Regions from separate parts of the Pseudarthrobacter sp. AG30 genome, predicted to be linked through region 2. Evidence: riboswitches for the same ligand, from Rfam matches in the RefSeq annotation. Region 2 holds a riboswitch; the other holds the start of a gene.
The links. A riboswitch is a leader RNA that binds a small molecule or an ion and turns the genes downstream of it on or off. The one in region 2 is predicted to bind thiamine pyrophosphate.
Positions count from the first base shown of each region.

Region 1: linked by a shared signal. The riboswitch ahead of thiC (phosphomethylpyrimidine synthase ThiC) and the one ahead of thiO (glycine oxidase ThiO) in region 2 are both predicted to bind thiamine pyrophosphate.

Region 1 is NZ_QEHL01000008.1:10,718-25,472, forward strand. Features, by position in the region: gene DC347_RS07825 (YifB family Mg chelatase-like AAA ATPase) at 1-707, opposite strand, end outside; gene DC347_RS07830 (YraN family protein) at 707-1,063, opposite strand; gene DC347_RS07835 (DUF2469 domain-containing protein) at 1,166-1,492, opposite strand; gene DC347_RS07840 (ribonuclease HII) at 1,541-2,329, opposite strand; gene lepB (signal peptidase I) at 2,332-3,159, opposite strand; gene lepB (signal peptidase I) at 3,160-3,837, opposite strand; gene rplS (50S ribosomal protein L19) at 3,922-4,281, opposite strand; gene trmD (tRNA (guanosine(37)-N1)-methyltransferase TrmD) at 4,526-5,338, opposite strand; gene rimM (ribosome maturation factor RimM) at 5,339-5,884, opposite strand; gene DC347_RS07870 (RNA-binding protein) at 6,004-6,246, opposite strand; gene rpsP (30S ribosomal protein S16) at 6,248-6,670, opposite strand; gene DC347_RS07880 (hypothetical protein) at 6,890-7,345, opposite strand; gene DC347_RS07885 (VOC family protein) at 7,508-8,383, opposite strand; gene DC347_RS07890 (amidohydrolase family protein) at 8,484-9,566, opposite strand; TPP riboswitch at 9,647-9,754, shown strand; gene thiC (phosphomethylpyrimidine synthase ThiC) at 9,750-11,600, shown strand; gene DC347_RS07900 (alpha/beta hydrolase) at 11,597-12,331, opposite strand; gene ffh (signal recognition particle protein) at 12,374-13,957, opposite strand; gene DC347_RS07910 (glucose-6-phosphate dehydrogenase) at 14,042-14,755, shown strand, end outside.
Region 2 is NZ_QEHL01000019.1:77,496-92,250, forward strand. Features, by position in the region: gene DC347_RS16700 (general stress protein) at 1-742, shown strand, start outside; gene DC347_RS16705 (aminopeptidase P family protein) at 864-2,438, opposite strand; gene DC347_RS16710 (PHP domain-containing protein) at 2,518-3,366, shown strand; gene DC347_RS16715 (site-specific DNA-methyltransferase) at 3,380-4,252, opposite strand; gene DC347_RS16720 (DEAD/DEAH box helicase) at 4,261-5,928, opposite strand; gene DC347_RS16725 (RNB domain-containing ribonuclease) at 6,220-7,731, opposite strand; gene thiE (thiamine phosphate synthase) at 7,761-8,447, opposite strand; TPP riboswitch at 8,481-8,600, shown strand; gene thiO (glycine oxidase ThiO) at 8,595-9,884, shown strand; gene thiS (sulfur carrier protein ThiS) at 9,881-10,117, shown strand; gene DC347_RS16745 (thiazole synthase) at 10,122-10,934, shown strand; gene DC347_RS16750 (hypothetical protein) at 10,998-11,300, opposite strand; gene DC347_RS16755 (DUF3107 domain-containing protein) at 11,327-11,551, opposite strand; gene DC347_RS16760 (TetR/AcrR family transcriptional regulator) at 11,596-12,261, opposite strand; gene moeB (molybdopterin-synthase adenylyltransferase MoeB) at 12,346-13,545, shown strand; gene DC347_RS16770 (glutamyl-tRNA reductase) at 13,793-14,755, opposite strand, start outside.

The DNA.
Region 1 (14,755 bases), on a different contig from region 2:
TCCGCAAGCATGGTCTTACCTGCTCCGGGCGGCCCCGTGAGGAGCAGGTGGTGTGCCCCTGCGGCAGCAACTTCCAACGCCTGGCGTGCCTCGGACTGGCCGGCAACATCGGCCATGTCCGGACACGGCCCGGCCGCCGGGTGTCCATCGTCAACATCGTCGGCGTCGTCCGGTTCAAAGTCCAAGGCGAGCTCCTGCGGATCCGCCCCGAAGTCCAGGGCCAGGCGCGCCAGCGTGCGGTAGCCGCGGACACTGGCGCCAGGCACGAGCGATGCCTCGGCAAGGTTTGCCTGCGCCACCACGACGTCCGGATAGCCGGCTTGTACCGCGGCCATCACGGCAGGCAGGATTCCCCGCACCGGCCGCAGCCGTCCGTCGAGGCCGAGCTCGGCAATGAAGACGGTCCGTCCGGTGGCTTTGACATCGTTCGATGCCCTCAGCACGGCCATGGTGACCGCGAGGTCGAAACCCGAACCACGTTTAGGCAGCGACGCCGGGATGAGGTTGGCGGTGATCTTCCGGCGGCTGAGCGGGATGCCGGAGTTCTTCGCGGCAGAACGGATCCGTTCCTTGGCTTCGTTGAGGGCCGCGTCCGGGAGCCCGAGGATGACGAAAGCCGGCAGTGTTTGGCCAATGTCGGCCTCCACTTCGACCACGTACCCGTTCAGGCCTACCAGGGCGATGGAGTAAGTCCGCCCCAGGGCCATCACCCAACCCCCTTGAGGTGCTCCACCACAGGGTGGCCGCCGCCGTCGTCCACCACGGCGATAACGTCCACGCGGCGCAGGGGCATCCGCAATTCCCGGTCGCGGCACCAGGCGGCGCCGAGCCGGTGCAGGCGTGCCAGCTTCTCCGGCCCCACGGCTTCGAAGGGATGGCCAAAGTCCAGGGAGCGGCGTGTTTTGACTTCTGCGATGACCAGCGCGTCACCGTCAAGGGCCACGATGTCGATCTCGCCCTCGGTGCATCGCCAGTTGCGCTCCACCACCAGCATTCCCAGCGTTTCCAGATAACCGGTGGCGAGGTCTTCGCCGCGCCGGCCCAGCAGGTCCTTCGATTTCATGTCTACCTCCGGAACCAGCTTGGCGGCGAACCGCTGCAGGGCACAGAAAGGCCCTGCCGTATGTGGACAGGGCCTTTCTGTGGAGGAAGAGTCGGAGCGCTGCTAGTTGCCCAGGTCCACGTCCTTGGGCAGGGCCAGCTCCTCGTTTCGTGGCAGTTCTTCGACGTTGACATCCTTGAAGGTCAGGACCCTGACGCTCTTGACGAAGCGCGCTGAGCGGTAAACGTCCCAGACCCAGGCGTCCTGGAGGGTCAGGTCGAAGTAGACCTCGCCGTCGGCGCTGCGGGCCTGCAGGTCCACGTGGTTGGCGAGGTAGAAACGCCGCTCGGTCTCGACAACGTAGGTGAACAGGCCGACGACGTCGCGGTATTCACGGTAGAGCTGAAGCTCCATGTCGGTTTCATAGTTCTCAAGATCCTCGGCACTCATGCTTCCATCTTGCACCATGTCCGGGGGCGCCGGCGCCGGGAGCAGGACTCAGGCTTCGTCCCGCGCGTCTTCGTCAGGAGATTCGGTGCCCTGCAACTCGCCGCCAAGCAGCCGCCAACTGACCCGGTGGTAGGGAGTCGGTCCGGCTGCGCGCAGGACATCACGGTGGGCTGCGGTGGCGTAACCCTTGTTGATGTCCCAGCCGTAATCCGGGTACTCGAGGTGCAATTCTCGCATCATCCGGTCACGCTCCACTTTGGCGATGACGCTCGCTGCGGCCACACTCAGGCACTGCATGTCCGCTTTGACCTTGGTGTGGACGGGCGCTTCACAGGCGGCTTCCACCACCGGCTGGTCGAACAAGGAAAGCTGCTCTGCCGGGGAAAGCCAGTTGTGGCTTCCATCCAGCAGCACCGCTTCCGGAATGATTCCGGCTCCCAGGATGGCCCCCCAGGCACGGGTTCCTGCCAGCCGCAGGGCTGCAATGATGCCGAGCGAATCGATCTCGGCGGCGGTCGCATGGCCAACCGCCGACGCAACGCTCCAGCGCCGCACCAACGGTTCCAGCCGCTCGCGCTCGGCCGGGCTGAGGAGCTTGCTGTCCCGCACGCCCGCCAGCGGTTTTTGGCGCTCCAGGTCCACGACAGCAATTCCCACGCTGACCGGCCCGGCAAGCGCACCGCGGCCCACCTCGTCAACGCCGGCCAGGAGCCGCACGCCCTGGGCCTTGAACGTACGCTCGTGCCGCAAGGTGGGCGCCTTGGCCCCGCGCGCCGGCGTGGCTCCGACGCTTCTGCGCGGCGCTGCTGCGGGGACGGTGCGGGTGGCGGACGGCATGGTCAGCGGGCCGCCGGGACGTTGCGGAACACGTCCGGGTAGTTGTCCAGGGTCTTGATCCGGTTCAGCGGCCACGCTATGACGGCGGCCTTGCCCACAAGGTCCTTGAGGTCGATGAAGCCGCCGTCGTTTTCCATGTGTGACCGGGAATCCGCCGAATGGTTACGGTTATCGCCCATCACCCACACTTTGCCCTCCGGAACGGTGACGTCAAAGTTACGGACCTGCGGGACTTCGGCGGGGTTGATGTAGGTCTCGTCCACGGCTGTTCCGTTGATGGTCAGTTTACCGCCGGCGTCGCAGCACACCACGTGGTCGCCGGGCAGCCCGATGACCCGCTTGACCAGGTGCTGGTCGGTGTTGTCGGGCAGCAACCCCACAAACGTCAGGCCGTCCTGAACCCAGGTGAACGGCCCCTGGGTTTTTGCTGCTGTTGGCGGCAGCCAGCCCTTGTTGTCGCGGAACACCACCACGTCCCCTCGGCTGAGCGCAAACGGCTCCGGGACGAGGAGATTGACGAAGATCCGGTCGTCCACATCAAGGGTGTTCACCATGGACTCGGACGGGATGAAGAACGCCCGGAAGAGGAAAGTCTTGATGAGGAAGGACAGCACAACGGCGATGACCACGACGGTGGCAATCTCCTTGAGCCACCCGAGCAAAGGGTTGCCCGTGGCCTTTCCGGCCGGTTTGGAGCGGGAGCCGCCCTTCCGGTGGGAATTCGTGCCGGCCTCGGGACTGTCGCCCGGCTCTGCGGGGGTTGGAACGCCCTGGTTCCCTGCGGCGCCGTCATGGCGCGGTTCAGGATTCCGCGCTGGGTTCTCGGGCATTTACCGTCCGTTCTGTGTTGTCGGCCCCACCACTGGCGGCCGCTCTACTGGAGCAAATCTATCAAGGGGCCACAGGATCTGGACCGGCCGGCCGACGACGCGCTCCAGCGGGACCATGCCGCCTCCTGGAGCTCCCAGCAGGCTGCGCGAATCGGCGGATACCGACCGGTGGTCCCCCATCAGCCACAACCTGCCCTCGGGGACCACCGAGTTGAACTTCTGCGTGCTCGGGACCTCTCCGGGAAAGATGTACGGCTCATCCAGCGGTACCCCGTTCACGGTGACCTTGCCGCCCGCGTCGCAGCAGACCACCGTATCGCCTGGGAGGCCTATGACCCGCTTGACGTAGGTGGTGTCGCTCCCGGTGAGGCCCAGCCACTGGGCGAGGCCGCCCGCTGCGTCCATCAGCGGACCCCTGCCGCTGTTCAGGGGCGCGAACGTACCGCGTCCGTCAAAGACGACGATGTCCCCGCGCCTGATGGGGTCGGCCTGGAAATCGGTGCGCGAGACCAGGATCCGGTCACCGCCTTGGAGTAGCGGCTCCATGGACTCGGAGGGAATGTAGTAGACATCGATCCACAAGGAGCGCACCACGCCGCTGATGGTGACGGCAAGGACCAGGGCCAGGAACACAAAACGCCAGCCCATGGTGCGGGGCTGGCGTTTTGTCTGGTGCATGGTCCGTATCCTGGCGCTGGTGGATTGCTCCGGCGCTGGCCGGTCACGGCCGCGTCCCAGCCGAGTGGCAAGTCCGAAAGGAACTTACTTGCCGGTGGCGAAGTCGCGCTTTTCCTTGATCTTCGCAGCCTTACCGCGCAGTGCGCGCATGTAGTAAAGCTTGGCGCGACGGACGTCACCCTTGGTAACGACCTCGATCTTTTCGATGATCGGGGAGTGCACCGGGAAGGTACGCTCCACGCCGACACCGAAGGAAACCTTGCGGACCGTGAAGGTTTCGCGGACGCCATCGCCCTGGCGGCCCAGGACGAAGCCCTGGAACACCTGGACACGGGAGTTCTTGCCTTCGATGATGTTCACGTGGACCTTGAGGGTATCGCCCGCGCGGAACTCGGGAACATCGTTGCGCAGCGAAGCTGCATCGAGGGAATCGAGAATATGCATGGTTGCACTCCTGGTGAACGCCACAGGTCATTCACTTTGGGTCACGGCAGGCAGGTCCGGCCGCCGAAAAGCGGGCCGGATTGTTGCCGCCGAAGTAAAGGGGTCCGGCCGCTTCAATGGTTGATGAGGCCGGTTGTCCGGCTGTTGGCCGCGCTACCCCCTGTGGCAGGTGCGGACCCAGCAGACACAAAGACCAATTTTGCCACAGTGCAGGGGTTACGCCAACTTGGGTCCGGCGCGGAAGCTATTCCTGTACCCCCGGCCCGGCGTCCGGGCGGCGGGCCAACCTTCCGGCCACGATGTCGAATCCCAGGTTGTGCAGTTCGGTGCGGTCGGCACGCGGAAGATTGCCGGCGTCGAACGCCTCCAGGAGGTCCGGGCGGCGTTCGGCCGTCCTGCGGTATTGCTCGTGCCGGCGCCACTGCGCGATCTTGCCGTGGTTTCCGGTGAGCAGGACCGCGGGGACCTCGCGGTCCCGCCATACGGACGGCTTGGTGTAGACCGGATATTCCAGCAGGCCGTCGGAGTGGGACTCCTCAACCAAGGACTCAGGGTTGCCCACCACACCCGGCAGGAGCCTGCCGATGGCCTCGACCATGGCCAGGACAGCGACTTCCCCGCCATTGAGCACGTAGTCGCCAAGGCTTACGGGGCGGACGGTGAAGTGCTCCTGTGCCCACTCGATGACGCGCTCGTCGATGCCTTCATAGCGGCCACAGGCGAAAGCAAGGTGCTCTTCCTCTGCCAGTTCATAAGCCAGAGCCTGCGTGAACCTCTCGCCGGCGGGAGATGGAACGATCAGGACAGGTTTGTGCTGCGGATCGGGACGGCCCTGGGCCACCGCTGAGAGGGCCTGCGCCCACGGTTCGGGCTTCATGACCATCCCCGCGCCTCCGCCGTACGGAGTGTCGTCCACGGAACGGTGCTTGTCGGTGGTGAAGCTGCGGAGGTCGTGGACATGCAGGTCCAGGATCCCGTCCTGGCGGGCCTTGCCGATCAGCGAGAGCTCCAGCGGGGCAAGGTATTCGGGGAAGATGCTGACGACGTCGATCCGCATCTATTCCCGGCCTTCTGGTTCCGGGGATGCGGCGTCGCCGGCGTTCAGTTCGAAGAGGCCGTCCGGCGGGGTGAGCAGGACGAAGCCCTCCTCAAGGTTGACCTCGGGCACAATCTGCTCCACGAAGGGAACCAGGATCTCTTCGCCCGCCGGGGTGGTCACGGTCAGCAGGTCCTGGACGGGCATGGTGGCCAGGGCAGTCACCTTTCCCACCACCTGTGAGCCGACCCGCGCCTGGAGGCCGACGAGTTCGTGCTCGTACCAGCCTTCGTCGTCATCCTCGTCGAGTTCTTCCGTTTCGATGAACAGCTTCGCGCCGCGGAGGGTTTCGGCCTTGTTGCGGTCCTTCACTTCCGCGAAGCCCAGCAGCAGGATGTCCTTGTTCCAGCGCGCACTGTCCACCGTCAAGGGGCCGGACGCGGCAGGTTCAACGACGAACTCCGTGCCGGGGACAAACCTGTCGTCGGGGGCATCGGTCAGCACCTGGACCGTGACTTCCCCGCGAATGCCGTGCGGCTTGCCGATCCGCGCCACCTGAAGCTGCATCTGTTCCTCTGTTCCGGGTTGTGGTTGGTGTGGGGTGAAAGCACTGTGTTGATCAAAGCAGTCCGGCCCCTCCACCAGGTGGTGGAGGGGCCGGAGCAGAACTAAGTGTTGCCGAGCGCTCAGCGGCGGCGGTCGGTATCGACGACGTCGACCCTGACCGGTTCGCCGCCGGCCAGTGCTGCCACCACGGTGCGCAGTGCGCGTGCGGTGCGGCCCTGGCGGCCAATCACCCGTCCGAGGTCATCCTGGTGAACCCGCACTTCGAGGGTGTCCCCGCGGCGGTTGTTCTTCGAACTGACCTTGACGTCGTCCGGGGAATCAACGATTCCACGGACCAGGTGCTCCAGCGCTTCTGCCAGCAATCTACTCAGCCTCGGTGGTCTCAGCTTCGGCGTCGGCCGGGGCCTCGGCAGCGTCAGACTTGGAGGCCTTTTTGGTGATGGCTTCCGGGATGATGACCGAGCCCTTCTCCGGAGCTACGAAAGCGTCCTTCGCGACCTTGGTCTTGAGGGTGCCTTCCTGGCCCGGGAGGCCCTTGAACTTCTGCCAGTCACCGGTGATCTTCAGGATGGCGGCAACCTGCTCGGACGGCTGGGCGCCGACGGACAGCCAGTACTGGGCACGCTCGGAGTTGACCTCGATGAACGAGGGCTCTTCGGTGGGGTGGTACTTGCCGATCTCCTCGATGGCGCGGCCGTCACGCTTGGTGCGTGAGTCCGCGACGACGATGCGGTAGTACGGGGCGCGCATCTTGCCGAAGCGCTTAAGGCGAATCTTTACGGCCACTTTTGTGGTCACTCCTGTTTCAGAAAAGGGGTGAACCCGGCGTTCTGCACCCGTGGGGCGGGCCGTACTTGCCGGTTCGAAGGACAGGATCCGGACGCGGAGAGAGGGGCCACGCAGATCGAGTACCTGTTTATTGTGCCAGATCAGCGAACTTATTTCGACTCGGCGTCGCCGCGCTTCGCGCCGGCGCCGGCCGCGGGATGGGCCCTGCGGCGCCGGTCAGGCGGACCAGACGTACAGCCCGGTTCGCTCGGCGTCGTCCAACCCGGCCGCGAGCCTGGCGAGCTGCTCCACGTAGGTCCGGGCCTGGGCCGCGCCGAAAGGCATGTCGTCCTGCGCGGCCCACTGCTCGGCGACGTCTTCGAGGACGTTGCCCTCGCCTTCGGTCTCGTAGGACAGGAGGTCGGCCAGCGCACGGACCATGGCAGGCGGAACTGCCAGAAGGGAGTCGCTGGCGACATCCACCATGGTCAGCTCATAGTCGGCACCACCGGCGTGGACAGCAGTCCCGGCGAGGTCGCCGAGCTGTTCGATTTCGAAGTCGCTGACTCCCTCGATCCGCACGGCCTGGCTGCCAGGACCGACGTTCGCCGCGGGCGCGCTCCCTGCATCAAGGAGGCCGGCGCGTTTGAGCGCGGCGTCATGGGTGGCAACAAAGATCTCGGTGAAGCCCATGGCTGTTTGCCCTTCTTCCGTTGGCGGAACTGCGCGCCGGGCGCTGCCCGCGTCCCGGCCGTACTGAATCAGCCTAGTAGCTGGGGACCGGCAGGGGCACGCGCCGGGCCGGGCCGCACAGGACAGTTCTCGGCGCTGGCCGGCCTCCGCCGGCAGCGCAGCTCAGCGGACGGCCACCCGCAGCCGGTTGCGCCACGGATCCTCGAACCGGAGTTCGGCGCCGGTGTGGTGCGCGGTCACTCCGGCGACCTTGAGGCGGTCAGCCAAGGCGCCGACGTCGTCCCCTGAAGGAACTTCGATGAGGACTTCGCCCAGCCCAAGGGTGTCCTTGCGGGGGCCGGCCCCGCGGCTGTTCCAGACGTTCATGGCCATGTGGTGGTGGTACCGCCCGGCGGAAACGAACAAGGCCTGCCCGTGCCAGCCCGCCGTCTTTTCGAAACCGAGGGTGCCCACGTAGAAGTCGCGCGCCGTCTGGACGTCTCCCACCTGGAGGTGGACGTGCCCCACGCCTGCGGCCGTCACGCGCTGGCCTTCGAGCGATTCCTCGGTGAGGTGCTGGTCCAGGTAGCGCTGCGGGGGAAGGGCAAGGCTGTCCATCACCACGTCCGTCCCGTTCCAGGACCAGTTGCTGCGCGGCCGGTCCCAATACAGTTCGATGCCGTTGCCTTCCGGATCGGTGAAGTAGAAGGCTTCGCTGACCAGGTGGTCGGCGCTGCCGGTGAAGGACATCGGCTCGTATTGGGCCGCGGTGGCGATGGTGGCGGCGAGGGAGGCCTGGTCTTCAAACAGCAGCGCGGTGTGGAAGAGTCCGGCCTCTCCCCTGCCGGGCAGGTTCAGCCCGGGGGCCGGAGCCAGGTGGACCAGGGGGCGGCCAAGGCGGCCCAGGTACAGTCCGCCGTCCTGCTCGGCCACCACCTCCAGGCCCAGTGCGCGCTGGTAGTAGTCGGTCATGACCTTCATGTCCCCCACCTTGAGCATCACCGTGCCCATGGCGAGGTCGGCAGGAAGCAGGTCCTGGCTGTTGGCTGATGCGGTCATTGGAGGCTCCTTGGATTGGCGGCCGTCCCGATGGCGGCCTGTCACTTCTTAAAATTACTTGAAGCTTCAATTTATTCCAAGTCCCGGGGGCCACGTTGGGTCAACGGATAACGCGGCCGCCCAGCACGACGTGGTCCAGCCTGCCGATGGTCTCCGGGACCGCCCGTGGATCCTCACGACAGACGATCACATCGGCGCGTGCGCCTTCTTCCAAGCCGTCCGCTCCGAGCCAGCGGCGGGCTGCCCAGCACGCTGCATCCAGCGCTGCAGTCATCGGCAGGCCCGCACCGTGCAGGGCGAGGATTTCGTCCGCGATGCGGCCGTGGCCGATGACGCTGCCGGCGTCTGTTCCGGCGAAGATGCGCACCCCCGCTGCGTGGGCCTCGGCCACGCGCTCCAGCCTCCGCTCCCAGAGGGACCGCATGTGGGCTGCGTACCGTGGAAACTTCGGCTCCGCTTGGGCGGCAATGTCCGGGAAGGTGGCGATGTTGATGAGGGTGGGCACGATCGGCACGCCCTGCCCGGCGAACCGGGGCAGGTGCCGTGGCAGCAGCCCGGTGGCGTGCTCGATGCAGTCGATGCCGGCGTCGAGCATCTGGTCCAGGGTGTCTTCGGCGAAGCAGTGGGCCGTCACCCGGGCACCTTCGTCGTGTGCAGCCTGGACCGCGTCGCGGACGACGGCGGCAGGAAAGGACGGCGCCAGGTCACCGGCGCCCCGGTCGATCCAGTCCCCCACCAGTTTGACCCAGCCGTCCCCGTCCCGGGCCTGCTTGCGCACGGCCTCAACGAGGTCCTCGGGTTCGACCTCGTGGGCGAAACCGCGCAGGTAGCGCCGGGTCCGGGCAATGTGCCGGCCGGCGCGGATCAACACCGGGAAGTCCGTGCCGCCCTGCATCCAGCGCGTATCGGCGGGCGAACCCGCATCACGGACCAGGAGGGTTCCGGCGTTGAGGTCCGCAAGCGCCTGTTCCTGCGCTACGGCGGCCTCCACCGGACCGGCCGGCCCCAGCCCGATATGGCAATGGGCGTCCACGAAGCCCGGCAATACCCAGCCGTCGAGTACCCGGTCGGGTGGCTGTGCGGGCCGGCGGAACGTGAGCTTGCCGCCCACGGACCAGAGTCCCTGCCGCAGGCTGTCCGGTGCAGCCAGGACGGGTCCGCGAAAGTGAATTATTCCTGCCATCCGGGCATCCTTTCGTTGCCCGGTCAGGCTAGCATCATCGATTGTTACAACGGGCTTCCGAAGGGCTGTGGTAGCTTCGTTGCTGACCACACGGGTGCCCCTGCAGGGGCTGAGATCGGGCTGCCGCAGCCTGCGACCGTTGAACCTGTCCGGGTAATGCCGGCGAAGGAAGTGAGTATTCCCTTGAGTACACAAAACACCCAGTTGAACCCTGCCCTGGTGCCGTCCGGTTCCGATGCGGCCAACGGTCCCGGCACCGGATCCAGTGGCGAATCCCAAGTGCGGGTGACGCAGTCGCTGAAGTCGCATTCACTGGCTTACATCGACGACGCCGGTTCCGGCATCCGGGTCCCGGTCACCGAGATCGCGCTGGAGCCATCACCCAACGGGCAGCCGAACGCACCTTTCCGGACCTACCGGACGGCCGGACCGGGAAGCGACCCCGTCCGCGGCCTGGAGCCCTTCCGTGCCGAATGGATCGTGGCGCGCGGGGACACCGAGGCCTACACCGGCAGGGAACGCAACCTGCTCGACGACGGCCGCTCGGCCGTGCGCCGGGGCGCTGCCTCCGCGGAGTGGAAGGGCGCCCGGCCGGTGCCCCGCCGCGCCGTCGACGGCCATACGGTGACCCAGATGCACTACGCCCGGCAGGGCACCATCACGCAGGAAATGCGTTTCGTGGCGCTGCGGGAAAACTGCGACGTGGAACTGGTCAGGAGCGAGGTAGCCGCCGGTCGGGCCATCATCCCGAACAACATCAACCACCCTGAGTCCGAGCCCATGATCATCGGCAAGGCGTTCCTGGTGAAAATCAACGCCAACATCGGTAATTCTGCCGTGACGAGCTCCATCGCCGAAGAGGTGGACAAGCTGCAGTGGGCCACCCAATGGGGTGCCGACACGGTGATGGACCTGTCCACGGGGGACGACATCCACACCACCAGGGAATGGATCATCCGCAACTCCCCTGTCCCGATCGGAACGGTTCCGATCTACCAGGCACTGGAAAAGGTCAACGGCGAAGCCAACGCGCTGACCTGGGAAATCTTCCGGGACACCGTCATTGAGCAGTGCGAGCAAGGTGTGGACTACATGACCATCCACGCCGGTGTCCTGCTGCGGTACGTCCCGCTCACCGCCAACCGGGTGACGGGCATCGTCTCGCGCGGTGGTTCCATTATGGCCGGCTGGTGCCTGGCCCACCACCAGGAGAACTTCCTGTACACGCATTTTGACGAACTTTGCGAAATCTTCGCGAAGTACGACGTCGCGTTCTCCCTGGGGGACGGGTTGCGGCCCGGCTCCACGGCGGACGCCAACGACGCGGCGCAGTTCGCTGAACTGGATACGCTGGCCGAGCTGACGCAGCGCGCGTGGGAGTACGACGTCCAGGTGATGGTCGAAGGCCCCGGGCACGTGCCGTTCCACCTGGTCCGGGAAAACGTGGAGCGGCAGCAGGAGCTGTGCAAGGGTGCGCCGTTCTACACACTCGGTCCGCTGGTGACCGATGTCGCGCCCGGCTACGACCACATCACCTCGGCAATCGGGGCCACCGAAATCGCACGGTACGGCACCGCCATGCTCTGCTACGTCACGCCCAAGGAACACCTGGGCCTGCCCAACAAAGACGACGTGAAGACCGGCGTCATCACGTACAAGATTGCGGCCCATGCAGCGGACCTGGCCAAGGGCCACCCGGGGGCGCGCGAGCGGGACGATGCTTTGTCCAAGGCCCGGTTCGAATTCCGCTGGCGCGACCAGTTCGCGCTGTCGCTGGACCCGGAGACGGCGGAATCGTTCCACGATGAGACGTTGCCGGCCGAGCCCGCCAAGACAGCGCACTTCTGCTCCATGTGCGGACCCAAGTTCTGCTCGATGCGGATCAGCCAGGACATCCGGAATGAATACGGCTCGGCTGAGGCGCAGGCGGCGCTCACTGAGGCGGCGTCGGGGATGCGGGCGAAGAGCCAGGAGTTCCTGGCCGCCGGCGGCAAGGTCTACCTTCCGGAGTTGCAGGTGCCCGCCGGCAGCTAGGAGGCCCGGGCCGGCTCGCTGCGGCTGACCTCGCCGATGAACTGCCTGATGGTCCGGTCGCCTTCCACCGAATCATGGGGCCGGTGCCCGCCCGCGGCAACGCGGTGCAGGGCACCGGTCTCCCGCAGGTAACCGGCAATCTCCTCGTACAGCGGCTCCCAGCCCCCGGTCAGGACCAAGGTGGGGACCCCGGGAACAATATGCAGGGGCGCTTCCCACGACGGGACCTGGAGCCGCAGCCGGCGCGCGGACCGTTTCTCCTCCGCGGTGGCAGGCTGCTGCAGGTCCGTGGCATAGACCCGCCGGACGAACTCCCGTTGGAAGTCCTCGTCACTGAGCTGGTGGCGGACCTCGAGAAGCGGCTTCATCAGGCTGATGTGTGCCGCCGTGGCCGGCAGCTCCGCGGTCAGGGAGAGGCACGCCGGTTCCACCAGGGTCAGGGAGTAGACGAGGTCGGGGCGTTCGACGGCCGCCATCATGGCAGGAATGGCTCCCTGGGAGTGCGCCACCACGTGTCCGCCGGCGGCGCCGCGGCCATCATCGGCCAGGGACCGCAGCACGATGGCAGTGTCCTCCGCAAATGATGATTCCACCGGCTCCGCGACGGCGTCATAGCCCTGCCTGCGAAGGAACAGGGCGTCGAAGGACAGCGCCATGCCGTGCTGGCGGGGCCACGCGGCGGCGCCGAAAGCACCGGCGCCGTGCACGAAAACTACCCGCTGCTTGAACATGACCCAACCCTATTCCACGGCACCGACATCCGTGGGGAACCGCTACTTGCCCAGGAACTTGTCGAAGCCCTTGGGGAGGTTCAACTGCGACGGATCGAAGTCGCCGCCCTGCTGGCCGAAAGCGGCACCGGTGGGCAGCGCCTTGCCCGCATTGGCGCGCCGGGCCTCGGCCTCCTTGCGTTCCTGCGCAGCCTTGGCCGGATTGCCGGACTTCGCCTTCTTCTTCGGCGCGTTCTTGGCGTTCTTCCGCGCACCCCCACCGGCACCGGGCATACCCGGCATCCCGGGCATTCCCGGCATGCCGCCCTGGGCCATCTTCTTCATCATCTTCTGGGCCTGCGCAAAGCGTTCCAGCAGGCCGTTGACCTCGGAAACGTGGACGCCGGAGCCGCGGGCGATGCGCGCCCGGCGGGAGCCGTTGATGATTCTCGGGGCGAGGCGCTCGTGCGGCGTCATGGACCGGACGATTGCCTCGACGCGGTCGATTTCGCGCTCGTCGAACTGCTCCAGCTGCTGCCGGATGTTCTGCGCGCCCGGCATCATCATGAGCATCTTCTTCATGGAGCCCATGTTGCGGATCTGCTGCATTTGGGCGAGGAAGTCCTCGAGGGTGAAGTCTTCCTGGTCGGCGAACTTCTTCGCCATCCGGGCTGCTTCGTCTTTGTCCCAGGACTTCTCGGCCTGCTCAATGAGGGTGAGGATGTCGCCCATGTCCAGGATGCGCGAGGCCATCCGGTCCGGGTGGAAGAGTTCGAAGTCGTCCAGGCCTTCGCCGGTGGAGGCGAACATGACCGGCTTCCCGGTCACCGAGGCGACCGACAGTGCGGCACCGCCGCGCGCATCGCCGTCGAGCTTGGACAACACGATGCCGGTGAAGTTGACGCCCTCATCGAAGGCGAGGGCCGTGTTGACCGCGTCCTGGCCGATCATGGAGTCGATCACGAAGAGGACTTCGTTCGGGACGATGGCGCGGCGGATCTGGCGGGCCTGCTCCATCATGTCCGCGTCGACGCCCAGGCGGCCGGCGGTGTCCACGATCACGACGTCGTGCAGGGTGCGCTTGGCTTCCTCGACGCCGGCACGGGCGACGGCGACCGGGTCACCGGCAGGGTGGTCCAGCTCGGTGGACGTGGCGCCGGGGTGCGGGGCGAAAACGGGCACGTTGGCGCGCTGGCCCACCACCTGGAGCTGGGTGACGGCGTTGGGGCGCTGGAGGTCGCAGGCCACCAGCATGGGGCTGTGGCCCTGGGCCTTCAGCCACTTGGACAGCTTGCCGGCCAAGGTGGTCTTGCCTGCACCCTGGAGGCCGGCCAGCATGATGATGGTGGGGCCGCTCTTGGCCAGCCGGATCCTGCGGGTTTCGCCGCCCAGGATCTCCACGAGTTCCTCGTTGACGATCTTGACGATCTGCTGGCTGGGATTCAGGGCAGCCGAGACCTCGGCGCCGAGCGCACGTTCGCGGACCTTCCCGGTGAACTCGCGGACCACCGGAACGGCGACGTCTGCGTCCAGCAGGGCACGGCGGATCTCGCGGACCGTGGCATCGACATCGGCCTCGGTGAGGCGGCCCTTGCCGCGGAGATTTTTGAAGGTTGCTGTCAACCGGTCAGAGAGTGAATTGAACACGCGCCGTGAACTTCTTTCAAGAGATGATCGGGACTCGACTACCTAGGGTATCAAGTCAGCCACGTCAGATGGCATGCTGGCAAAATGACGAGCCAAACATCTGTGCAGACCTTGCTCATCCTCGGCGCCTCCGGCGACCTCACCGGCCGGCTCCTCCTTCCCGGCCTTGCCCGGCTGGCGGCGGCGGGCCGGGCGGAAGGGCTCCGGCTGGTGGGTGCCGGATCGGATCCCTGGACCAAGGAACAGTGGCAGGACCGGGTCCGCTCGTCCTTCGCCGCCGCAGCCGGCGCAGCGGACGGCCCGGGGAAGGAAGCCCTCGAAGCACTGCAGGAGGAAACGGCGTACCACCAGGTGGATGTCACGGCCAAGGGTGCCCTGGCGTCCCTGCTGGCAGGGCTCAAGGGCCCTGTGGCCGTCTACTTTGCACTTCCGCCACGCATCAGCCAGCAGGCCTGCGAGACACTCCAGCCGGAGGAGGTTCCCGAGGGCACCCGGCTGGTCATGGAGAAGCCGTTCGGTTCCAGCGAGGAGTCGGCGCGCTCCTTGAACCGTACGCTCGCCCGACTGGTTCCGGAGGACCACATCCACCGCGTGGACCACTTCCTGGGCAAGGCGACAGTGCTTAACATCCTGGGCCTGCGGTTTGCCAACAACTTCCTGGAGCCGGTGTGGAACCGGCAGCACGTGGAGAAAGTGGAGATCTTCTTCGATGAGGACCTTGCCCTTGAGGGCCGGGCCCGCTACTACGACGGTGCTGGCGCGCTCCGCGACATGATCCAGAGCCACTTGCTGGAGGTC
Region 2 (14,755 bases):
GGCCCTTTCCGGAGCACTGAGCGGCATGTGGTTCGGCCTCTTCGTAGGCGTCATGTTGTCCTTCTTTGCGCCCTCGCCCGGCTACTTCTCGATCATGACGTCGGTGCTGATGGGTGCGGCCTTCTTCATGCTCTTCGGCATCGTCACCTACGCCATGCAGCGCGGCAAGCGGGACTTCACCTCCACCAGCCAGGTAGTGGCCACGAACTATGATGTCATCGTGGCTCCCGAGGCAGCCCATGAGGCCCGGCGCCTGCTGCAGCAGCTGCCGATGTCCCGCTCCGACGCGGCGTCCGGGCACGGCCCGTACACGCAGCATGACTATTACAACCAGCCGAACCAGCAGCAGCCGGGGCAGGAACAGCAGCCTGGCCAAGGACCGGCCAGGCCCGCCGGGTGGAACGACCCCTACGGCCAGCGGCCCACTGCAGCTCCGCCGCAGGAAGGCCACGGCTACCCGGGCGCCGGAAGCCAGCAACAGGCCGGACAACAGTATGACGACGGGCAGCCGCCGGCACAGCCGGTCCGCACCGTGCGGTACCCCGACCTGCCGGACGGCCGCCCCCAGTACGGAGTCCGGCTTCCGCAGGGCCCCACGGCTGACGCCGCGCAGCACGGCGCAGCCGCCCTGGAACACACCAACGAACCGGCCACCCAATCCGCAGCGGGCCACAACCCGGAGCACAACGCAGGGCAGTACGGCAAGGACGAGGACACGCACCGGGGCGGCAGCGGACAATAGGGCTGCCAGCTCCGCAGACACCCCTGCCTTCCTGACGGAACGCGCAGGATGACGGCGAAACGAAAAGAGCGTGGCCACCGGACCCAGTCCGGTGGCCACGCTTTTCCCGTGTGTGCCCGTGTCAGGCCTCTTCGGTCCGGTAAATGCCGGCCATCCAGGTCTCGACGTCTTCAACCGTGCGGGGCAGGGCGGCGCTGAGGTTGACGGGGCCGTCGGCGGTCATGAGGATATCGTCCTCGATCCTGACGCCGATGCCGCGGTATTCCTCGGGAATCGCCAGGTCTTCCGCCTTGAAGTAGAGGCCAGGTTCAATCGTGAAGACCATGCCTTCGGTGAGGATGCCGTCCAGGTATAGTTCCCGCTTGGCCTGGGCGCAGTCGTGCACATCCAGGCCGAGGTGGTGGCTCGTTCCGTGCGGCATCCAGCGGCGGTGCTGCTGGCCCTCGGGGCTGACCGCTTCCTCCACGCTGACCGGCAGCAGACCCCACTCGGCGAGGCGCTCGGCCAGGACCGTGGTTGCCGCGGTGTGGATGTCGCGGAATTTCGTCCCCGGCTGCGCTGCGGCGAAGCCGGCGTCCGCGGCGTCGAGCACTGCCTCGTAGACCTTGCGCTGGACAGCGGTGAAAGTGCCATCAGCCGGAATGGTACGGGTGATGTCCGCCGTGTAGAGCGAGTCGGCCTCGACACCGGCGTCCAGGAGCAGGAGGTCGCCTGCGTGGACCCGGCCGGTGTTGCGGGTCCAGTGCAGCACGGTGGCGTTGTTGCCGGAGGCCGCGATGGTGTCGTAGCCCAGTTCGTTGCCCACCTCGCGGGCGCGGGCAAAGAACGCCCCCTCCACTACCCGTTCGCCGCGGGCATGCGTCAGCGCACGGGGGAGGGCCTTGACGACCTCCTCGAATCCCTCAACCGTTGCGGACACGGCGATCTTCATCTGCTCGATCTCCCACTCGTCCTTGAGCAGGCGCAGCTCGGAGAGTGCTTCGCTGAGCTTCTCGTCCAGGGCGTCCAGGACCTCAAGGTCCAGGTTCTCCGGGTCCTTCGCCGTGTTGTACCGGGCCGTATCCACCAGGGCGTCGATGTTTTCGTCCACCTTGCGGACCAGGCGGATGGAGATGCCGCCGATCTCGGGAGCGCCGACATCCTTGGTGATGGCCGTTTCGAGCTGGTCGATGTGGGCGGTGGGCAGCCCCAGGCGGGCCTGGAACTCTTCGAGGGTGGGGCGCGCCCCGATCCAGAACTCGCCGGAGCGGGAATCGGCGTAGAACTGTTCGGTGTCCCTGCCCGCCAACGGCCGGAAGTACAACGTGGCGCGGTGGTTGCCGCCGTCGTCGCCGGTTCCTTCCTCCACCGGGTCCAGGATCAGGACAGCGTCCGGCTCGTGGTCCAGGCCGAGGCCCGTCAGGTGGGCGAAGCCGGAGTGCGGCCGGAAGCGGTAGTCGCAGTCGTTGGAGCGGACCTTGGGCGGTCCGGCGGGGATGACCAGCCGTTCGCCCTTGAACAGGGCGGAGATTGCCTTGCGCCGGGTTGCGGCGTAACCGGCGACGGCGTCGCGCTGGGGGAGTTCCTGGCTGGACGGCGCCCAGTTGCTGGCCATGAAGGCCTTGAAAGCGTTGGAACTGGGCCGCTGAGAGCGGTTGTTGACGCGCTCCTCCAGCGGCTGGGAAGCAGAGTTCTGGGTGTTATCGGCAGGGTTCACGGCACCATCGTCTCACCAGCGTCGCGGCTATGCGAACAGGCTCCGGTGCCGGAGGGGCGGGGTCCACTAGTCTGGACAAGTGAGGATTGACCTGCATGCCCACTCCAACGTCTCCGATGGGACAGAGCCCCCCGCCGAAGTCATGGCCTCAGCCGCGCGTGCGGGCCTGGACGTGGTGGCCTTGACCGACCATGATTCCACCGCGGGTTGGGCCGAGGCGGCCGCGGCCGCCGTCACGCACGGCGTGGCCCTGGTTCCCGGCATGGAAGTCTCCTGCCGGACCGCGGAAGGCATCAGCGTCCACCTCCTGAGCTACCTGCACGACCCCACCCATCCAGGCCTGCTGGAGGAGATCACCAAAGCCAAGGACTCGCGCCTGACGCGGGCCGAACGGATGGTCACCATCCTGGCCGAGGACTACCCCCTGACATGGGACGACGTGATCCACCACGTGGCTCCGGGCGCCACCCTGGGCCGGCCGCACATCGCTGATGCCCTGGTGGCAGCGGGGGTGGTGGAAGACCGTTCCGAGGCGTTCGCTTCGATCCTCACTTCCCGGTCCCGCTACTTCATCCCGCACTATGCACCGGACCCGGCCACCGCCGTCGAACTTGTCCGTGCCGCGGGAGGCGTGCCGGTGTTTGCCCACCCGGTAGCGTCGGCCCGGGGCCGGATCGTGGGGGAGCGGACCTACCAAGAGATGATCGACGCCGGACTGGCGGGACTGGAGATCGACCACCGGGACAATCCGGAAGAGGGACGGGCGTTTTTGCGCAAGCTCGCCGCCAAGCATGGCTTGCTGGTCACCGGCTCCTCCGACTACCACGGTACGGGCAAGCCGAATCTGCTCGGCGAGAACGTCACTGCCCCCGGAATGCTGGCGCGGATCGAAGAACTGGGTACCGGAGCCGCGGTCATCCGCCCCTGATCATGGGGGCGCGTCAGGTGGGCTGGTACACGGCCAGGGTGGCGTGCGCACCGAGCCTTTTGGCCATGATGTCGATCGCGGGCTGGTTCTGGTCCACGCACACGAACTTCCTGCCAAGCTTGGCCGCCACGGCGCCCAGGGTGCCGGAGCCTGCGAAAAAGTCCAGGCACCAGTCGCCGGGGCGGGACGAGGCGGCCACAATCCGGCGGACCAGCCCTTCCGGCTTCTGGGTGGGGTACCCGGTCTTTTCCTTGCCGGTGGGGGAGACGATGGTGTGCCACCAGACGTCCGTAGGCAGCTTGCCCAGTTCGCGCTTGGCCGGCGTCACCAGCCCGGGGGCCATGTACGGTTCACGATCCACCTCGGCGTTGTCGAAGTGGTATTTGGCCGGGTTCTTCACGTACACCAGGATGTTGTCGTGCTTGGTGGGCCACCGGTTCTTCGCCCGGGCGCCGTAGTCGTACGCCCAGATGATCTCGTTCAGGAAGCATGCCCGGCCGAAAATGGCGTCCAGCATCACCTTGGCGTAATGCACTTCGCGGTAGTCCAGGTGCAGGTAAAGGGTGCCGTCATCAGCCAGCAGGCGCCACGCCTCCACCAGCCGCGGTTCCAGGAAGGACCAATAGTCGCTGAACGCGTCGTCGTAGCGGTGCAGTGCGCCCTTGATGGTGTCGTAGGAACGGCCCTTGAAACCCACCCGGTCCCCGCTGCCTTCAGCGTTGGCTACCATCCGGGTTTCCTGCCGCTGCTGCGGCCTGCCCGTGTTGAAGGGCGGATCCACATAGATCAGCGTGAAGGCGCCGTCCGGCAGTGTTGGGAGGTACTCCGCGTTGTCCGCGTGAACCACCAGGCTGCCGCCGTCCGGCGCCCAAACAGTGTCTGTCATCGACGCAGTTAGCCCTCGGAGCTGCCGGGCTGTCCGCCCTTGTCCGCGGCGGCAACCACTTCGCCGTTGCGGCGGCGGGTGCGGGTCCGGGGACGGCGGGTGCGCGAGGGCTGGTCGCCGTCGGCCGCGGGGGCGGCTGCGTCCGCGGCAGGGGCGGAGTCGGAGGTACGACGACGGCGCTCACCGGAGCGGGCGGAGTCCCGGCCGCCGGCCTTTCCGCCGTCGTCCTTTCCGCGTCCCCGGCCGTCGCGCTCGCGGGAACGGGAGGCGTCCCGGCCGCCGCGGCTGTTCTTCTTGCCGGTTTCGCCCAAGTCCTCAAGCACCTCGGCGTCAACGCCGGCCAAGGTCCGCTTGTCGCGCGGGAGACGTCCCTTGGTGCCCTCGGGGATGTCGAGGTCACTGTAGAGGTGCGGTGAGGAGGAGTAGGTTTCCACGGGCTCGGGGACGCTCAGGCCCAAGGCCTTGTTGATCAGCGCCCAGCGCGGCATGTCATCCCAGTCGACGAATGTGACTGCAGTGCCCTTGTTGCCGGCGCGGCCGGTGCGGCCCACCCGGTGCAGGTAGATTTTTTCGTCCTCGACGCACTGGTAGTTGATCACGTGGGTGACATCGTCCACGTCGATGCCGCGGGCGGCGACGTCCGTTGCCACCAGCACATCCACTTTGTTGTTCCGGAACGCGCGGAGCGCCTGTTCGCGTGCGCCCTGGCCCAGGTCGCCGTGGATGGCTGCGGCGGCGAAACCGCGGTCCACCAGTTCCTCGGCCACCTTGGCGGCGGTGCGCTTGGTCTTGGTGAAGATGATGGTCCGGCCACGGCCCCGGGCCTGCAGGATGCGTGCCACCACCTCGGTCTTGTCCATGCTGTGCGCACGGTAGATGAGCTGGCGGATGTCGCGCTTGGTGAGGCCTTCATCATCCGGATCGGCTGCCCTGATGTGGGTGGGCTGGGTCATGTAGCGGCGCGCCATCGCGATGACGGGGCCGGGCATGGTTGCCGAGAACAGGAGCGTCTGGCGGACAGCCGGGGTTCCGGCGATCAGGGTCTCAACGTCCGGCAGGAAGCCCAGGTCCAGCATTTCGTCGGCTTCGTCGAGGACCACGAGCTTGACGTTCTTCAGGCTCAGGTGCTTCTGCTTGTACAGGTCGATCAGGCGCCCCGGGGTACCCACTACTACTTCGACGCCCTGCTGGAGTGCTTCAACCTGGGGCTCGTAGGCGCGGCCACCGTAAATGGTGGTGATCCTGGCGTTACGCTTGCGGGAGGCCGTTTGGAGGTCGTTGGCCACCTGCACTGCCAACTCGCGGGTGGGGACGATGACCAGGGCCTGCGGGGCGCCCGGAACGGCCAATTTGGCGTAGCCGGGGTCGTCCTGTCCGATGACCCGCTGCAGCGCCGGGATGCCGAAGCCCAGGGTCTTGCCGGTACCGGTCTTGGCCTGGCCGATGATGTCGTGGCCCGCCAAGGCCACCGGCAGGGTCATGGCCTGGATGGGGAAGGGGTGCGTGATCCCGGCGTCGGCGAGGGACTCGACAATATCCGCGCGGACGTTGTAGTCGGCAAAGGACTTCTCCGCGATCTCGTGCGGGGTCTCGTCCGAGATGATGGTCTCTTCCGGCTCGATGGTCTCGGTGCCGGACGCATCGGTCAGGAGCTGGTGGGTATGCAATTCACTCACGGGGAGTTTCCTTATTCATTTGGGCAATGGCGCTGCCTGCTCAACGGGCCGGCCAGTCCTGGCCGTTCCGGAGCACGCTCGGGCGCGCAAGCTAATCCAGTGGAAGCCGATCGCGGGCTATCTAATGCTGGCACTGGTGACCAACGGGCAAATCTCAAGATCGCGTAGGGGCGGGCTTGTTGGTTTCAAATCAAGGAAATCAACGACCGGGCATCCAGTTCTACCTTCCCAGTCTAGCCGTACAGGGGCGAAATCCCCGTGTTGCCCCTTCCTGCCGCGTCCATAGGGCCCTTATGGAACCAGTTCGAAGTGGATCTGCCGGGTGGTGATGTCGGAGGACAGCAGCCGGACGCGCACCTTGGTACCGGACGTCAGCTCGCCGGCGCAGCGGGCCGTCACCGCCGGTTCGGCGATCTGGATGATCCCGGAACTGCCGTTCCCGTTGCCGTTCCTGGTGGCTCCGTTGCCGTTTCCATTGCCGTTCTTGGCGGATCCGTTGCCGTTCCCGTTCTGGGGCTTGGACCCGGAAATCACGATCGCGTCGAATTCCTGGCCGATGTGGTTCAGCAGCAATGCCGCCTCCACCGTGTCCAGCGCCATCCGCTCCATCCGCGACGCCAGCTGGTCGGAACCGGCCATGATTCCCGGCAGCAGCGGCAGCGCCTCCCGTGCCCAGCCCGGAACATCACCGCCGTTGCTGAGGGCTTCGCAGATCACCAGCACGAAGCGGTCCACCAGCCGGCGCAGCGGGGCGGTGGTGTGGGCGTAGGCGGCGCCGATGGCGGACTGGATGCCGTCGTCCGGGACCGTCCCGTCAAACGCCGTATAGGACGCGCCCCGGAACAGCATCCCGGCCGAATGCATGATGGCCAGCTGGCGGGGATCGGTGGGGTCAAGCGACCGCAGGTACTCGCCGTAGCTGACTTCGCCGTCCCACGGCCTGCCCAGCACTTCGGTCTGCAGCCGGAAATGCCTCAGCGACCGCTCATCCGGGGCCGGCATGGTGCGCAGGATGCCCACCTTGCCTTCCAGCATGAGCTGGGCGGCCGCCATCCCCGTCATCAGCGAAATCTGCGCGTTCCAGTCCTCCACGGGAAGCTGCGGGGCGGCGTCGATCCGGTAGCCGCCGTCGGGCAGCTGAACGATCTCCTGCTCCGGCATGTTGAGGCTGGCGCCCCCGCACTCCCGCTCCAGCGCCACCCGTTTCAGCCCCACTTCCCGGAGCAGTTGCAGCACGGGGGGAGCGGTGCCGGCGTCGAGGGCTGCTTGTGCACCTTTGTAGCTGAGCTTGTCGCGGCTGCGGATCCGCGCCCGCCTGACGCCCACGGACGTCACTGCTGCGTCGGCGTCGAGCGTGAATTCCCAGACGAAAGCCGGACACTCCTGGCCCGGCAGCAGGCTCCCGGCCCCTTCGCTGATGACCTCCGGGTGCAGCGGGATCCGGCCGTCGGGAGCGTAGAACGTCTGCCCGCGGCGCCTGGTTTCAGCATCCAGCGGACCACCCGGCGCAACAAATGCAGGAACATCGGCGATCGCGTACAGCACCCGGTAGCCGCCCCCGTCCGGCTCGATGAACACGGCTTGGTCCAGATCCGTGGACGAGGCGGGGTCGATGGTCACGAATGCGACGGCGGTCAGGTCATAGGACGGCAGTTTCAGGGCCGCCACGGCGGCGCGGGCGTCGTCCACTGCCGCGGCCGGGTAAGGCCCCGGCAGTTCGAGTTCGGTCCGCAACGCGCCCAGTGCCTCTTCCAAGGCGTTCCGGTGGTCGCGGACATTGGGAGCCAACCGATGATGTGACACAAAAGTCAGCGTAACTCCAAGTCCTGGGTTTACGCAGGCCCGGGGCCGGCAGCGTCCAGCGCGTCGAGCAGGGAGGCCGCAGCGGCCGCGGGATCCGACGCCTCCGTGATGGCACGCACCACCACGATCCGCCGTGCTCCTGCCTCCGCCACCTGGTGCACGTTTCCGTGGTCGATGCCCCCGATGGCAAACCACGGCACCGGGTTGGGTACTTCCGCGGCAGCCTTGGCGGCGTACTTCACCAGGTCCAGCCCGACGGCGGTCCGGCCGGGTTTGGTGGGCGTGGCCCAGACAGGCCCCACGCAGAAGTAGTCCAGGTGGGAAGGCCCGGCAGCGGCGGAGAGGGCGGCATCCACCTGCTCCGGGCTGTGGCTGGACAGCCCGATGGCCGCATTGCCGTTGACCAGCGTCCGGGCCGCAGCCAACGGGAGGTCCTTTTGGCCGATGTGGAACACCGGTGCGCCGGACAGCACCGCGATATCGGCCCGGTCGTTAACGGCCCACAGCCGCCCGTGGCGAACCGCGGCCTCCTTCAAGACCGCCAGCAGGTCCAGTTCTTCGGCTGCCTCGATGCTCTTGTCGCGCAACTGGATGATGTCCACGCCCCCGGCGAACGCGGCATCCACGAACCGGGCAAAGTCGCCGCGGTCCCGGCGCGCATCCGTGCAGAGGTACAGTCGGGCCGCCCCAAGGGCAGGAAAGGAGGAGGGGGACATATTCATGCCTGCCAGCCTAGTTCCTCTAAACTGGGCTGGTACTGCGGGAGCCCGCGGCAGCTGTCACAAAGCGCCGGGCTGAGAGGGCGTCGGAGCCGACCGCTTGACCTGATCCGGCTAATACCGGCGTAGGGAAGGAACCACACCATGACCAGCACCAGGAACTGCCTGCCCGGACCTGGCGATGACGCCATCCGGGCCGACGTCGCCGTCATCGGCGCCGGAGTGGTGGGACACGGAATCGCCTGGGAGATCCAGCGCTCCGGCAGGTCCGTTGCCCTCATCGATGACGCGCCCGGCGCCGGCGCCAGCTGGGCCGCTGCCGGCATGCTGGCCCCCGTCAGCGAGCTGCACTACCAGGAAGAGGACCTCCTGGAACTCATGCTCGACGCATCATCCCGCTGGCCAGGCTTCGCTGCCGGCGTCGCCGCAGCAGCCGGAGCCGGGACCGGCTACCTGACGACACCCACCCTCGCTGTCGGTGTCGACGCTGCCGACCGGCGGGCGCTGATGGACCTGCGCGCAGTGCAGCAGGCCAGTGGCCTGGAGGTGGCACCGTTGACCGTGCGTGAAGCCCGCAGCCGCGAACCCCTGCTGAGCCCGGGGATCTCATGTGCGCTGGACACCCCGGCCGACCACCAGGTGGACCCGAGGAGGCTGATAGCGTCCGTGCGCCTGGCGCTCGCCGCAACGGTACGGGAAACCCCGACGGTGGCGGTTGCCGGTGCAACGGAAGGTTTTGCCGTCCCGGAGCGGGCGGCCGGACTGCTGTGGAAGGACGGGACGGTGGCCGGCGTCCGCCTTGGGAGCGGCAGCACAGTCCTGGCGGGGGAAACTGTCGTGGCCAACGGCCTGCACGCGGCGTCCCTTGACGGCTTGCCCCACGGCCTTGACCTGCCGCTGCGGCCGGTGCACGGGGACATCCTCCGGCTTTCCGTGCCGCAGCACCTCCGCCCGTTGGTGACAGCCACGGTGCGCGGGCTGGTCCACGGGATCCCGGTGTACATCGTGCCCCGGGAGGATGGCACGGTAGTCATCGGCGCCTCCCAACGGGAGGACGCCCTCTCCGACGCCGTGAGCGCCGGGAGCGTCTACCAGCTGCTCCGGGACGCCCAGGCGCTGGTGCCCGCCGTCGCCGAACTTGAACTCCTGGAATGCACCGCCCGGGCGCGCCCCGGAACCCCCGACAATGCACCCTTGCTGGGCCGGGTTGCGGCGTCCTTGGGATCCGGGGGCCCAGCCGACGGGCACGTGCCGGGGCTGATCATCGCGACCGGTTTCTTCCGGCACGGGGTGCTGCTCACGCCCGCCGCCGCCGCTATCTGCACGGCACTCCTGGACGGGGCCGCCGATCCCCGCTGGGCACCGTTCAGCCCGGACCGTTTTTCCGGGTCGGCCGTGGCCGTCCCCAGCCCCCATCTGAAGGAGACAGCGTGAACATCACCCTCAACGGAAACCCGCACACCGTGGCCGACGGCGCCTCCATCACCACGCTCGTCAGCCAGGTCACCGGGCGGCCGCTGGCCCCCAACGGCCAGGCGACGGACGGCAGGAAACTGGGCGTCGCCGTCGCCCACAACGCCCAGGTGGTGCCGCGCAGCCAATGGTTCGGTACCGCGCTCGCCGACGGCGACGACATCGAACTCGTCACTGCAGTACAAGGAGGCTGACCCCATGACCGAAACCGGCACCATCAACACCGCAAGCCAAGCCGCAGATGACACCCTGGTGATCGACGGCGTCGCCCTCGGATCCCGGCTCATCATGGGCACCGGCGGTGCACCCAGCCTGGACGGCCTGGGCGCTGCGCTCCTGGCCTCCGGCACGGCACTGACCACGGTGGCCATGCGGCGCTACTCAACCGCGGAAACCGGCTCTCTGTTCCAGTTGCTGGTGGACCACGGGATCAAAGTCCTGCCCAACACCGCTGGCTGCTTCACGGCCCGGGACGCTGTCCTCACCGCGGAACTGGCCCGGGAGGCCCTCGAAACCGGCTGGGTGAAGCTGGAAGTCATCGCCGACGAGCAGACCCTGCTGCCGGACGCCGTGGAACTCGTTGACGCCACCGAGCAGCTGGTCAACCGCGGCTTCAAGGTCTTTGCCTACACCAACGACGATCCCGTGCTGGCGCTGCGGCTGGAAAATCTTGGTGCCACCGCCGTGATGCCGCTCGGCGCACCGATCGGCACCGGCCTGGGCATCCTGAACCCGCACAACATCGAACTCATCGTCTCCCGGGCCTCGGTTCCCGTGGTCCTGGACGCGGGCATCGGTACGGCCTCCGACGCCGCCCTGGCCATGGAACTGGGCTGCGACGCCGTCCTGCTGGCCACAGCCGTGACGCGTGCGCAGAACCCGGCGCTGATGGGGGAAGCGTTCAAGCACGCTGTGGTTTCCGGACGGTTGGCGAGGGCAGCCGGACGCATCCCGCGCCGGGAACACGCCCTGGCCTCATCGGCGATGGAGGGCCGGGCCGAGTTCCTCTAGCCCCCAAAAAGCCTGTGGCCACCACCCGTCCGGGTGGTGGCCACAGCTTTACTCAGGGTCGGTTCAGCCCCGCAGGACCGCGTTCAGCCGTTCGGTGTCATGGCGTGTCCGGGTGCGGCCCAGGTAGGCGACGGCGGCAATGGCCGCGGCGGTGCCGAGGACGATGGGCAGGACCCAGGGGAGCCACGTCAAACCCGGAAGGTAGCCGAAACCTGCCGTCATGAGGATGATCCACGCCATCGCCGCGACGCCCACGGCGATCCCGGCGGGCACGCCCGCGCCGTATCGGGAATGGCGTTTGTCATTGGCCCAGACGATAAACCCGGCGGCGAGCGTGGCAAGCACCACGATGGTCAGCGACAGCATGGATCTCCTTGGAACGTGCGGTCAGCCTAGAACTGGCCGAAACCTACGCGGCGGACCTCTTCAGCGCCAATTTCCACATAGGCAAGTGCGTTGCCGGGCACAATGATCAGGCGTCCCTTGTCATCCTTCAGGCGCAACTGGGTGCCGTCATTGATGGCTTCACCAACAGTCTTGGCCACCGTCTCAGCATCCTGGTCTGATTCGAGCACGATTTCGCGGCCAACGTTTTGAACGCCGATCTTAATTTCCAAGGGGGCCTCCCAGCCTGGTTCGTCGATGATGTCTTATTTGTAGTCTAGGACTCTTTGGGGAAGCGAGAGATTCCGCGCCAAGCTAAACGGTAGATGAGGTCGCTGGCCACGTTGAGGTCCAGGTTGCCGTCCGTTTCCAGCCAATACCGGGCGCTGACCTGCGCCATCCCGGCAAGGCCGCGGCCCAGGAGCTCCGCCTCCAAGTGGGGGAGCTTGGTGTCCTCGGCAATGACCCGGGCGATGGCGTCTGCGAAGGTCCGATTAAAGGTCTCCAGCCTGGAGCTGACATCGGGATCGTTGATCAGGTCCGATTCGAACACCAGGCGGTGTGCCTGGTCGTCGTTGGCGATGAAGTGGAAGTAGGCGCGCATGACGGCCTGAACGCGCTCGTCGTTGTCCGTGGTGGAGTTCAACGCCCCCAGCATCAGCTCGGTCAGTGACGTCAGGTGGCTTTCCAGCAGGGCCAGGTACAGCTCACGCTTGGACGGGAAGTGCTGGTACAGGACAGGCTTGCTCACGTGGGCAGTCTCTGCAATTTCGTCCATCGCGGCCCCGTGGTAGCCGTTCGCAACGAAAACTTCCTGGGCGGCGGCAAGCAACTGCGCGCGGCGTTCGTCCCGGGGCAGCCGGGCGGACCGTTGGCCTGCGGGGCGGGAGGGAGTTTGCGGTTCGGCCGCGGGCGGGCGGTCAGCCCGTGCTTCAGGGACCACAGTTGTCCTTCTTTCCATTGCAGTTACATTCACTTTACTGCGGGGTAATATGACCCGGCGGTATCCCGGGGCATACATTGAAGTATGGCTTCGACGTTCACCGCAAATGTTTCAACCCATTCGCTGGATCCGCTGGTGGAACCGGCAGCTGCCCTGACGTCCGCCGAGGTGGAACGCTACTCCCGGCACCTGATCATTCCCGAGATCGGCGCGCTGGGGCAGCGGCGGCTCAAGAACGCCAAAGTGCTGGTCATCGGAGCCGGCGGCCTCGGTTCACCAGCACTGCTGTACCTCGCCGCGGCTGGGGTGGGGACGCTGGGCATCATCGACGACGACGTGGTGGACCTGAGCAACCTGCAGCGCCAGGTCATCCATGGCGTGCAGGATGTGGGACGGCCCAAGATCGAGTCGGCCCGCGATGCCATCGCCGCCCTGAACCCGCTGGTGGATGTCCGGCTCCACAACGTGCGCCTGGATTCGGGCAATGCGCTTGAACTGTTCGCAGAGTACGACCTGATCCTGGACGGCGCTGACAACTTCGCCACCAGGTATCTGGTGAACGATGCCGCCGCGATCCTGGGCAAGCCTTATGTGTGGGGCTCCATCTTCCGCTTCGACGGACAGGTGAGTGTCTTCTGGGAGAAGCACGGCCCCACGTACCGGGACCTCTACCCCGAGGCCCCTCCCGCCGGTTCCGTGCCTTCCTGCGGCGAGGGCGGCGTCTTCGGTATGTTGTGCGCCGCCGTGGGCTCGCTGATGGTCACCGAGGCGGTGAAGCTGATTACCGGCGTCGGGCGCTCCCTGCTGGGCCGCGTGGCGCTGTTCGATGCCCTGGGCGGCAGCTGGCGGGAGATCCGGGTCGCCAAGGACCCGGCGGCGGAGCCCATCACTGAACTCACGGACTATGAGGCGTTTTGCGGGATTGCCCCGGCGTCCACCACGGACACGGAACACACCATCACCGCCACCCAGCTGGCCACCATGCTGGCATCGCGGAAAGCCGGGCTCAAGGACTTCGAACTGGTGGACGTACGGGAGGCCGGCGAGTACGACATCGTCCGGATCGACGGAGCCAAGCTCATCCCGCAGGGACGGATCCTGGCGGGCGAGGCGTGGGGCGAACTACCGCAGGACCGGGACATCGTGTTCCACTGCAAGGCCGGGACGCGCTCGGCGAACGTCCTCGCGGCGGCCCGCCAGGCAGGCTACCAGCGGGTCAGCCACCTCGACGGCGGGATCCTGGCCTGGGTGCGCGAGGTGGAGCCTGACAAGCCCGTCTACTGACGGAAACGCCCGCTCCCTTTCGACACCAATTTCCCCAACGCCCGCTCACTTTCGACAGCTTCCAAACCAACGCCCGCTCACTTTCTTGAAGGAAGTGAGCGGGCGTTGACGTGAGAAGGGCAGGAAGTGAGCGGGCGTTGGCGTGAGAGGGGCAGGAAGTGAGCGGGCGTTGGCTCAATGGGGGTAGGAAGTGAGCGGGCGTTGGCTCAATGGGGGTAGGAAGTGAGCGGGCGTTGCTGCCGGGACGTCAGGCGGTTTCGCGGCCTGTGTGGTCCACCGGGCATTCGGCCTCCGCGGTTGCGGCCGGAGCGGCTCCGGGCTGCTCGACGGTGATGCCGTACAGGGCTTCCAAAGCGGCCACGTAGTCATCCTGCTGCCCGTTGGCGGCAAGTTCGCGGGCGCGTACGGTGGGCACGTGCAGCAGCTGCTTGACCATCCGTCGGAGCGCGAATTCGACTTCTTCCGCGGCGGCGGTGCAGCCGTGGCGGGCCCGGACCTTTTCCATCTCCGCGTCCAGCACGTTCATGGTGTGGCGGCGCAGGGCAACGATGGCGGAGTCCACCGAGCGGGCTTCGCGTTCCTGTTCGAACGCCCTGGCGGCGCCGTTGACGATGCCGCTTGCGTGCGTCAGCGATTCGGCCTGCTCCTGTGGGGCAGCGAGGCGCACCGATTCCAGGGTGAGCAGCTCGACGCCGTCCAGTTCGCCGACGGCGGGGTCGAAATCGTGGGTGAGGGCAAGGTCGATGGCGATCAACGGCTGCGTGGAATCCGCACGGACCTCGGCCAGTTCATCGGCTTCCACCCGGGTGTCCGAACCGCTGCAGCCAATCATGACGTCAGCCGCAGCAACCGCCGGTCGCAGGGACTCGGCGTCCAGCGCCGTGCCGCCGCGTGTTGCCACGAATCCTTCGGCCCGCCCTGAAGACGAGTAGACACTGATGTCCGTGCAGCCGCGTTCGCGGAGGAGGGCCATGGTGGCGCCTGCGTAGGCGCCGGTTCCGAAAAGCACTACCTTCTTTGCAGACCAGTCGGGGCTTTCGGAAAGGTCGGTGGCAAGATCCAGGGCCACCGAGACAATGGAGAGGCCGCGGGACCCCAGGGCAGTCTGGGCGCCGACGTCCTTGGCGGTCTTGGACGCGGCCTGGAAGAGCCGGACCAGTCCGGCGCTGGCGGTGCCGTCGTGCTGTGCGGTAATCAGTGCCCGCCGTAC